DNA from 2 places in the Mesorhizobium sp. M7A.F.Ca.US.014.04.1.1 genome. Region 2 is predicted to be linked to the other one. Evidence: riboswitches for the same ligand, from Rfam matches in the RefSeq annotation. Region 2 holds a riboswitch; the other holds the start of a gene.
What was found. A riboswitch is a leader RNA that binds a small molecule or an ion and turns the genes downstream of it on or off. The one in region 2 is predicted to bind thiamine pyrophosphate.
Positions count from the first base shown of each region.

Region 1: linked by a shared signal. The riboswitch ahead of thiB (thiamine ABC transporter substrate binding subunit) and the one ahead of thiC (phosphomethylpyrimidine synthase ThiC) in region 2 are both predicted to bind thiamine pyrophosphate.

Region 1 is NZ_RZRW01000243.1:233-5,416, reverse strand. Features, by position in the region: gene EOA22_RS17270 (ABC-F family ATP-binding cassette domain-containing protein) at 1-398, opposite strand, end outside; gene EOA22_RS17265 (thiamine diphosphokinase) at 400-1,059, opposite strand; TPP riboswitch at 1,147-1,261, shown strand; gene thiB (thiamine ABC transporter substrate binding subunit) at 1,305-2,303, shown strand; gene thiP (thiamine/thiamine pyrophosphate ABC transporter permease) at 2,312-3,937, shown strand; gene thiQ (thiamine ABC transporter ATP-binding protein) at 3,930-4,721, shown strand; partial or broken gene EOA22_RS17245 (M48 family metalloprotease) at 5,043-5,184, shown strand, end outside.
Region 2 is NZ_RZRW01000238.1:2,896-8,079, reverse strand. Features, by position in the region: partial or broken gene EOA22_RS17060 (FAD-dependent oxidoreductase) at 1-150, opposite strand, end outside; gene thiC (phosphomethylpyrimidine synthase ThiC) at 147-1,982, opposite strand; TPP riboswitch at 2,086-2,202, opposite strand; gene EOA22_RS17045 (hypothetical protein) at 2,520-2,783, opposite strand; gene EOA22_RS17040 (metallophosphoesterase) at 3,275-4,612, shown strand; gene EOA22_RS17035 (hypothetical protein) at 4,615-5,184, shown strand, end outside.

The DNA.
Region 1 (5,184 bases), on a different contig from region 2:
ACGCGGGCAAGGGCGGCGCGCCTCGCCTCGCCGCCCGACAGGTCGTTCGGACGTTCCTCACCCGACAGGCCGAGATGCTCCATCAGATAGCTGGCGCGGTAGGGATCGTCGGCGGGGCCAAGCCCGGCCTCGACATAGGCGCGGACAGTGGCAAAACCTTCCATGTCGGGCATCTGCGGCAAATAGCGGACGGTCGCCGAAGGCTGGCGGAACACTTCGCCGTCCTGCGGCTCGATCAGGCCGGCGGCGATCTTCAGCAGGGTCGACTTGCCGGACCCGTTGCGGCCGACCAGTGCGATCTTGTCGCCGGCCGAAGCCGTCAAGGCGGCGCCATCGAGCAGCGGCGTGCCGCCGAAGGTCAGTTTTATCCCATCAAGGTTGAGAAGGGGCGGGGCCATGTCAGCTTTCAGGTAAGGGATAGGGATGAGCGAGCAGCATCGCGCGGCCATGGCCGAGCGCGATTTCGAGGCGGCCCCCGGTCTTGTCGGACTTGACCTCGTTGGAAATGGTCAGCGACGAACCGAACGCCACCTTGACGTGAGCGAGCGGCCATTTGGCGCCGGTGACGGTCAGGCCGTCGAGCTCGGAAAAGCCGAGCACCGAAAACAGCGTGCCGTCGGCATAGTCGAAGCCGGCCGTTCCGCGCAGCAGGGGGATGCCTTCCTGAGCGCCGCTGGTCAAAAGCACGTCCGTTCCCGCCTCCGCCAGCCGCAGGGCGAGCGACAGATGCAGAAAAGCGTGGTCGGCGCGCTTGCCGCCAAAGGCGCCGGCCAGCACCAGGCGGGTCGCGCCGCGCTCCAGTGCCGCGGCGACGGCAAGTTCGCCATCGGTCTGGTCCTTTTCCGCCGGGAAGGTCCGGCGCGGCACGGAAGCGAGATCGTCCGGCAGGTTGGCCGGCACCGAATCGAAATCACCCACCCACAGCTCCGGCACGAGACCCAGCAACCGCGCATGACCGATGCCGGCGTCGGCGGCGATGACGCGGGAGCCTTTGACCTGACGGTCGAGCCGTGGCGTACGGATGAGATCGCCGCCAAGCAGGATGGTGAATGTGCTCATATCGTGTGGCCCTTACCAGCCCGGCACGGGAAACGGAAGGCGGCAAACTCCCGCTTGCATGGCGGATCGGCCCGGCCTATGTGTCGAAACGCTCTAACGGGGTGCCGGACGCGATCTTCGCGGACCGGCTGAGAGGCAGTCTCGCCAACCCGCTGAACCTGATCCGGTTTGTACCGGCGGAGGGATTAGACGTTTCGGACAGTCCGACGCCTCAATTCCTTTCAATTCAAACGAAGGAGGCGCCGATGCGCACGCTTTTATACGCTCTTGTTTCAGCAACGGTCGTGGCCTTGTCCGGGCCCGCCTTGGCCAAGGACAAGCTCACCGTCTACACCTATGAGAGTTTCACCGCCGACTGGGGTCCGGGTCCCGTGGTGAAGAAGGAGTTCGAGGCCGAATGCGGCTGCGACGTCGACTTCGTCTCGGTCGCCGATGGCGTCGCGCTGCTCAACCGCGTCAGATTGGAAGGCACATCGACCAAGGCCGATATCGTGCTTGGCCTGGATACCAATCTCACCGCCGATGCCAAGGCGTCAGGCTTGTTCGCGCCGCATGGCGCGGTGACGGATGTCAGTGTGCCGGGCGGCTGGAGCGACGACACGTTTGTCCCCTTCGACTACGGCTATTTCGCTGTCGTCTACGACACGCAGAAGATGAAGACGCCGCCGAAGAGCCTGAAGGAGCTGATCGAAGGCAGTGCCAACGACAAGATCGTCATCCAGGATCCGCGCACCTCGACGCCAGGCCTCGGCCTGCTTCTTTGGGTCAAGTCGGTCTATGGCGACAAGGCACCCGAGGCCTGGGCCAAGCTCAAGGCCAAGGTGCTGACCGTGACGCCGGGCTGGAGCGAGGCCTATGGGCTGTTCACCAAGGGCGAGGCGCCGATGGTGCTGTCCTACACGACGTCGCCAGCCTACCACATGGTCGCCGAGAACACGGAGCGCTACCAGGCGGCCTCCTTCGAGGAGGGCGAGTATCTGCAGATCGAGGTGGCGGGCATCACCACGACAGGAGCCAAGAATCCGCTGGCGGCCAAGTTCATGGCCTTCATGACCGGGCCGAAATTCCAGGATGCCATCCCCGAGACCAACTGGATGTTCCCGGCAGGCAAGACCGACAAGCCGCTCAATCCGGCCTTCGACAAACTGGTCAAGCCGACGAAGACCTTGCTGTTCAGCCCGCAAGAGGTCGCCGCCAACCGCAAGGCCTGGGTCGATGAATGGCTGGCGGCGATGAGCAAATAGGCAGCGCGATGGCGCCGGCGCATTCCACGGATTCCCGCGTCAGTGCCGGCATTGTCGCGCTCGCTGCAATCGCGCTGCTGATCGGCGGCGCGTTTGCCGGCCTGCTTTTCGAGGGCGCCCATGATTTCTCGGGCGCCTGGGCAGCCTTCGATCCCTATCTGCTTCGCGTCATTCGCTTCACGCTCTGGCAAGCGGTCCTGTCGACGCTGCTTTCGGTCATCCCGGGGCTGTTTGTGGCGCGCGCTCTGTCGCGGCATCCACGTTTCTTCGGCCGCGCCTTCATCCTGCAGATCTTCGCCGTGCCGTTGGCGCTGCCGGCCATCGTTGCAGCGCTCGGCATCCTGGCGCTTTATGGCCGTGCCGGCTACTTCGCCGGCGTGCTTGCCGTTATCGGCGGCGGAAGCTGGCCGGGCATCTATGGCCTGTCCGGCATTCTCGTCGCCCATGTCTTCTTCAACCTGCCGCTGGCGACGCGGCTGTTCCTCGAGGCGCTGCAGACCATACCGGCCGACCAATGGCGGCTGGCGAGCCAACTCGGCATGGCGGCCCGGCCGGCGTTCCGGCTGATCGAATGGCCAACGCTGCGCGCCGCACTGCCCGGCGTCGCCGGGCTTGTGTTCATGCTCTGCATCACATCCTTCACGATCGTGCTGACGCTCGGCGGCGGGCCGGCCGCGACGACGCTTGAGGTCGGCATCTACCAGGCGCTGCGCTTCGATTTCGATCCCGCACGGGCCGTTGCACTGACGCTGCTGCAGATCGCCTTGACCTTTATCGTGGTGCTGGCACTGACGCGGCTAGGCGCCAATGTGGTCGGCGACACCAATTTGCCGGTCGCGCAACGCCGCTATCTCTCGGTCAATCGGAGCGAGACCTGGTTGAACGCGCTACTCATCGTCCTGGCGCTGCTGTTCGTTGTCGGGCCGATGGCGGCAACCGTGATGGCCGGATTGAGTGCCGATCTCGCCCGCTTGGCCGGCGAGGCCACTGTCCGGCAGGCAACGCTGACCAGTGCGGCGCTCGCCTTCCTGTCGGCGCTGCTTTCGGTGATGCTGTCGCTGGCGCTGACCATGGCGCGGCGGGCACTGGCGCTGAACCGCCGTGCCGGCGCAAAGACACTGCTCGAACACGCCACCGATACAGGCGCCGGTTTTGTCCTGGTCGTGCCGCCGATCGTCGTCGGCGCCGGCTGGTTCCTGTTGTTGCGCCATGTCGGCGATGTCTTCGCCATCGCTCCGGTCATGGTCGTCACCGTCAACGCGGTGATGGCGATGCCGTTTGCGCTCCGCGCCGTGCGTCCCGCCTATGATGCAGCGAGCGAGCGTCACGAACGGCTCTGTGCACAGCTCGGCATTGCGGGCTGGAACCGGCTGATGCTGGTCGACTGGCCGTCGCTGCGGCGACCGCTCGCCACGGCCTTCGCTTTCGCCATGGCGCTGTCGCTCGGCGATCTCGGTGTCATTGCCTTGTTCGGCAGTGATTCCGTGCAGACATTGCCCTACCTTCTTCTGGCTCGGATGGGCAGCTACCGCACCGAGGATGCCGCCGGCCTCGCACTGCTGCTCGGCCTCGTCTGTCTCGCGTTGATCGTGGCGGCGCACTGGCTGGGAAGGGAGGAGGTCCGTGATGCGTGAAAAGGCGGCCAACGGGCTCGCGAAGGGCGCGCCGGTGCGGCTGGACAAAGTGTCGTTCAGCTATGGCAGCTATGGCGAGGCGCCGCTTGTTTTCGATGTCGAGTTTGCCGCGGCGACGATCACCGCCATCATGGGGCCGAGCGGTTCGGGCAAGTCGACACTGCTCAATCTGGTCGCCGGCTTCGAGACCCCACGGTCGGGCCGCGTGCTGGTCGGCGGTGTCGATGTCAGCGCCGAGCCGGCCTCGGCGCGGCCGGTGTCGATGGTGTTCCAGGAGAACAATCTCTTCGCGCATCTTTCCGTCGAGCAGAATGTCGGGCTCGGCCGCTCGCCATCCCTGCGGCTGACCGAGGCGGACCGCGCTGCGGTCGCCGAGGCGCTTGCGCGCACCGGTCTTGCGGGCAAGGAGAAACGCCTGCCGCGCGAGCTCTCCGGGGGCGAACGCCAGCGCGTCGCCCTGGCCCGCGTGCTGGTGCGCGACCGACCGGTGTTGCTGCTCGACGAGCCCTTCGCTTCGCTCGGACCGGCTTTACGCGACGAGATGCTGGATCTGGTTGCCGCCGTTCATGCCGAACGCGCCATGACAGTGCTGTTCGTCACCCACCAGCCGGAGGATGCACGCCGCATCGGCGAGCATATGGTGTTTGTCGACAATGGGTTGGTCGCCGCCACCGGCAAGGCTGATGATTTCTTCGCCGGGGCTGGTCCGGAGGCGTTCCGGCGCTATATCGGCGCGGGTGCCGGATATTCCACATCACGCGATGTTGCCCGGAAGCGGACATAATTTACGGTCAAACCGGCTCCAGGCGATGTGGCGTTTGCTTGCCATGACCGGGGGAGTGTGGCTAGGTCCGCCCTACCGGTCCGGCACAGGCCGTGATTTGCCTGCAGTATCCGGCGCCCGCCCCTGGGATGGGCCGCGGATACTGCAGCAGTTTGAGATATGGCACGTGAACATTCTGAAGATCGTCCCCGATTTTCAATGTCATGTGCCGGGACCCGAAAGGAAGCCGTTCTGGCGATCGGCGCTAACACATTGGGAATGAAACCGCTGGCGCGCTTTCTCGCGCTGGCCGGCTTTGCCGTGGCGTTGGCAAGCTGCCAGATGTTCACGCCGCCGGAGGTTCAGGAATCCGGCTTCCAGCCTTCCGACAAGCCGATCACGGTGGACAATGTCGGCGCCAACAACAAGCTCGCCGAATTGGCCAGGGCGCAGCATCCGCGCATCCTGGCGACCTATGGCGGCG
Region 2 (5,184 bases):
CCATGGCGCCAGCATGCCGCCGGCGAACCACGACGCGTTGCCACCAAGGCCATGCCGCATCTCGGCGACGGTGACCGTCGCGCCGCGGGCGGCGAGTTCGAAAGCGACGGTGAGGCCGGCAACGCCGGCCCCTTTGACGAGCACCCTCATGATGGTTTGGGAGCCTCTGGCACGACCGGTACGCCAGTCTCGTCCGCCTGCATGTAGAGATCGCCGCCCTCCCGGTATTTTGCCGCCATTGCCGCCATGCCTTCCTTCTGGGCCTCGGCACGGATGTCGTGGGAAATGCGCATGGAGCAGAATTTCGGCCCGCACATCGAACAAAAATGTGCCAGCTTGTGCGCCTCCTTGGGCAAGGTCTGGTCGTGGAAGGACCGTGCGGTTTCGGGGTCGAGCGACAGGTTGAACTGGTCCTCCCAGCGGAACTCGAAGCGCGCGCGCGAAAGGGCATCATCCCTGGTTTTCGCTGCCGGATGGCCCTTCGCCAGATCGGCTGCATGGGCGGCTATCTTGTAGGTGATCACGCCAATCTTGACGTCGTTGCGGTCGGGAAGGCCGAGATGCTCTTTCGGCGTGACGTAGCAAAGCATTGCGGTGCCGAACCAGCCTATCATGGCGGCACCTATCCCTGAGGTGATGTGGTCATAGCCCGGCGCGATGTCGGTCGTCAGCGGCCCCAACGTGTAGAACGGCGCCTCACCGCACACTGCGAGCTGCTTGTCCATGTTCTGCTTGATCTTGTGCATGGGGACATGGCCCGGGCCTTCGATCATCACCTGGCAGTCCTTTGCCCAGGCAATCTTGGTGAGTTCTCCAAGTGTTTCCAGTTCGGCGAATTGCGCCGCGTCGTTCGCATCGGCGATTGAACCGGGACGAAGGCCGTCGCCGAGCGAGAAGGAGACGTCATAGGCTCTGGCGATGTCGCAGATCTCCTCGAAATGCTCGTAGAGGAAGCTCTCCCGGTGATGGTGCAGGCACCATTTGGCCATGATCGAGCCGCCGCGCGAGACGATGCCCGTGACCCGGTCGACGGTCAGCGGGATGTAGTGCAGCCGCACGCCGGCGTGGATGGTGAAATAGTCGACGCCTTGCTCGGCCTGCTCGATCAGCGTGTCGCGGTAGACCTCCCAGTTCAGATCCTCGGCGATGCCGTTGACCTTTTCCAGCGCCTGATAGAGCGGCACCGTACCGATCGGCACCGGCGCATTGCGCACGATCCAGTCGCGGATGTTGTGGATGTTGCGGCCGGTCGACAGGTCCATCACCGTGTCCGCGCCCCAGCGGATAGCCCAGACCATTTTTTCGACCTCTTCGGCCATCGACGATGTGACAGCCGAGTTACCGATGTTGGCGTTGATCTTGACCAGAAAATTGCGACCGATGATCATCGGCTCGCTCTCGGGATGATTGATGTTGGCGGGAATGATTGCGCGCCCGCGCGCCACCTCGTCGCGCACGAATTCGGGTGTGACGAAATCTGGGATCGCCGCGCCGAAGGCTTCGCCGTCGCGTTGCAGCTTGCCGCGCATCACCTCGCGGCCGAGATTCTCGCGGATGGCTACGAACTCCATTTCTGGCGTGATGATGCCGGCGCGCGCATAGGCAAGTTGGGTCACCGCCTTGCCCTGCTTGGCCTTGAGCGGCCGATTGCGTATCGGAAATTCCGGTGTCAGGCGCTCGCCGGTGGCGAATCCATTGTCTTCCGGCCGGACGTGGCGGCCGTCATAGGCTTCGACATCGCCACGCGCCGTGACCCATTCGTGGCGAAGCCGGGCAAGGCCTTTTTCGATGCTGGTTTCGACTGATGGATCGGTGTAGGGGCCGGACGGATCGTAGACGGTGACGGGCGGTTCGCCGGCCGTCGGATGGACGGAAATCTCGCGCATCGGCACCCTGATCTGCGGGTAGAGGACGCCGGGCTTGTGGATTTTCCGCGAGGCGGGCAGTGGTCCCGTCGATACGGCGGGGGTGAGGGCATTCATCGTGAGGCTCCTTTGCTCATGCATTGGAGACCCAGTTCTGTGCCGGAAGGATGAAAAGACGCTTCTGTAGACCTGCTGCAACAGGACCTCGGGCGTAAACTCCCGCAAAGCGCTTGCACCGTCCCTACGCCAGTATGAACTGGATCAGGTTCAACGGGTCACTGCGCCGCGAAAGCCAGCAGTATCTCAGCCCCTTGCCGGGACTCCCCTGGTGAATGCCTTAGGTTGAACGGGCTGACGCTATCTTGTCAAGCGCATTCGGGCGCCTTCGGCCGGTGGCGACGACCGGCGGCCAGCCGGGCGGAGAGCTCGCGCATGCATCGGGGACAAGTCACGCCCCGTAGACCGGGGCTGAATGGCCAAAGCCTCATTCGCTTCGTGAAGGATGGAGAAACTGTATTGGCCATGTGCGCGTATCGACCAAGTAGCTCAGGCGGTCACGGATGTGGTTATTCTGGTCGAAGGTGACGAACGGCCTTGGGGGTCACCTCCTTTAGGATTCAGAGGTTGGAAGACGGCTTCTCGCGATCACGGCCATCAGGAAATACCTGTCTTCGGCTCAACCTCGACATGGCGTCCGATCGACCGCAGATATACAGCTATCTCGTTCATGAGATGATCGCGTTCGCCGTAGATTTCAGCAATCCTACGCAGCTGTGGCTCGACGGCCCTCCGTTGCGCTGGCGTGAAATCAGCATCGCCAAAGACGTATCCCAAGTTGCCAATCGCGCAAATTTTGCAGCCGGCGTCCACAACTGCTTGTACGAATGCCGGAATGTCTTTTTCTTGCATGGTCTTCATGTCGAACCTCTCGTGAATGGCGTGCTTGCGCCCCAATCTGCCTTTTCAGCGTGTCCTCTGGGCGGCGCAAGCCCTGAGCGTGACTGTGCACGGGCAACCTCGACTATCCCATCTGCCACGCTCTTTAGAATCGGTGGGGTCTGGTGATCGCAGGCTGGGCCACTCAAAAGCCTGCAAGAAGAAAGTCATGGCGACCATTGCTCAAGATCGCAAGGGTGCGTGCAAGACCTTCCGTTGGCAGTCATGCACGCTCGCTCAGAGATAGTCCGGCCGCGGAAATTCTCCCTTATTCGTAAGAAAGCTCATTGAGCAACTGGGCATTGAGCAACTGGGTCTCACGTCACGGGTCTCGTGTGCTTCACAGCCGAAAAATAGCCGCCGTGGCAATTCTCGAAAAGTGCAGGCTACCTCGTTAAGGACACTGCGGATGATCGTTCGCGCTTGGCAAAAGCGAACGGATTAGTCTATGGCTCTCGGCAGGGGGGCGAGTTATGCGGCGGGTGCGAATCCTTCAAGTAGGCGATATTCACTATCCGGACTGGCATCCTTCCTCTAGCAACATCGATGCCAAGGATAGCAAGTTCGCTCCGAAAATAACGCAGAAGCTACGCGCGTCTTCGCTGCGTGCCGTCTTGACGAAACTTCGGCGGCTGACGACTTCGAAGCCCTTGGATTCGATCGCCTTCATGGGGGATTTCACGAGCCGTGGCGACAAGACCTTCATTGCTTCGGCATTCCAGCATTTCACGTTGCTCTGCCGCGCACAGGGACGCAGTTCAAAGGCGCTTCCGTTGATATTCGTACCGGGAAATCACGATGTGAACCGTGATGACGCGCGCGAACTTGGACCGACTGAGAAATTCAGCGAAATGGCGAGTTTAGCCGCCCGCTTGGGTTGGCAGACCGTTCCCGTGGACCAACCCGTGCACTTCAGACTTCCGACAGGATCCGCAGGCGCAAACTTCATCCTCGTCAACACAGCGATAGGCAGTTGGGAGCTTCAAAACCTTCCCGCGTTCCTTCGTGATCGTCTCGAGGCACTCAGTCCTTCTACAGAGCCTCTAGATCTCGGCTCGCCGGACATCTCGGGACATTCGCCCGCGACACCTCCCAGCGATCCAGACAAGGAGGCGTCCGACGACGAGTATTACGGTCAGATGGACACGCCATACATCTCGCGTGAGATGCTTGCAGGCCTACAGGAATTGCTCCAGCAGCCCGACATGCGTTACGGCATCATAATCGGCCATCACAATCTGCTGCCACAAAAGACTCCGCGCATTACGCCATACGCGGAGATGCTCAACAGCGGATTTGTCAGAACTCAGCTGCTGCAGGGCAACAAGCCTATCGTCTACCTGCATGGACACATACATGCTGATCCGGTCGAGATCGTCAACGATCCAAGGTTTCCGGACGGCAAATTGATCTGCATCTCAGCACCAGAGATACAGTCAGGTTTCAATGAGCTCGTCTTCTTCACGACCGATCAGGGAGAGCTCGTCGGCATCCGACTTATACCCTACCGCACCAATGTCGCCGACGGGACGGTCATGGAAGGCGAACATTGCTTTATTTCGACCATGTCCAACGGCAAGGCCTTTCTGAACAACGACACGTTTGACCTGCTGCGCCGACTGCGCGACCATGCCACCAGGCGCGGGAATGGGTTACTCTTCTGGGACGAGATCACTGAGATTGCTGCCTCCGCCGAGCTCGGGCTAGATCTGGAAGACTCTCTTCTGATGCTCCAAGCGGCGCGCTTCATCGAGATAGACGGCCTCACCAAGGCAAACTCGGCTTGGCGCATTAAGGTAAGGGACGAATAGCGATGGAGAATCCGTTCGGCCCCAACAGGATCGAGTACGAAAGCCGCCCGATACTGTGGTTCAGTCAGAAGTCGGCGTTGATTTCTGCCGCCGCCAAGCCGGTCTTCGTCGCAGGGACGAGAGGCAGCGGCAAGACCAGCATTCTTCGCTCGCTTTCCACAGTCCATATTCTTGAAGACAAAAGTCTCTCGGACCAAGTCGGCAAGCTCGCTTGGTATGGCGTCTTCTTCCAGCTCAATGAGACATTCTCGCCCCTAATCGACAACGCCGTTCTGAACCTCATTCCGGAGCGGATACGCTTCGACACGGCCGCCGTGATCCCGCGGCAATTCGTAATCTTCTCTCACTATCTGGAGCTGAAGATAGTCGAACGCCTGCTCGAGAGCATCGGCCAGCTCAGACGCGACGGCCACTTGAAATACCGGGCCTCCGAAGATAGGGACGTCGCCCTGGCACTGCATCGCGAAGTGCTGCACTTCATACCCCAACCTGCCCGTCTCGACTTCTTCAGCATCGATGAGCTGCGGGGTGGGATAACCCGGTACGTCGACGAATGCTTCAACGCGTTCTTC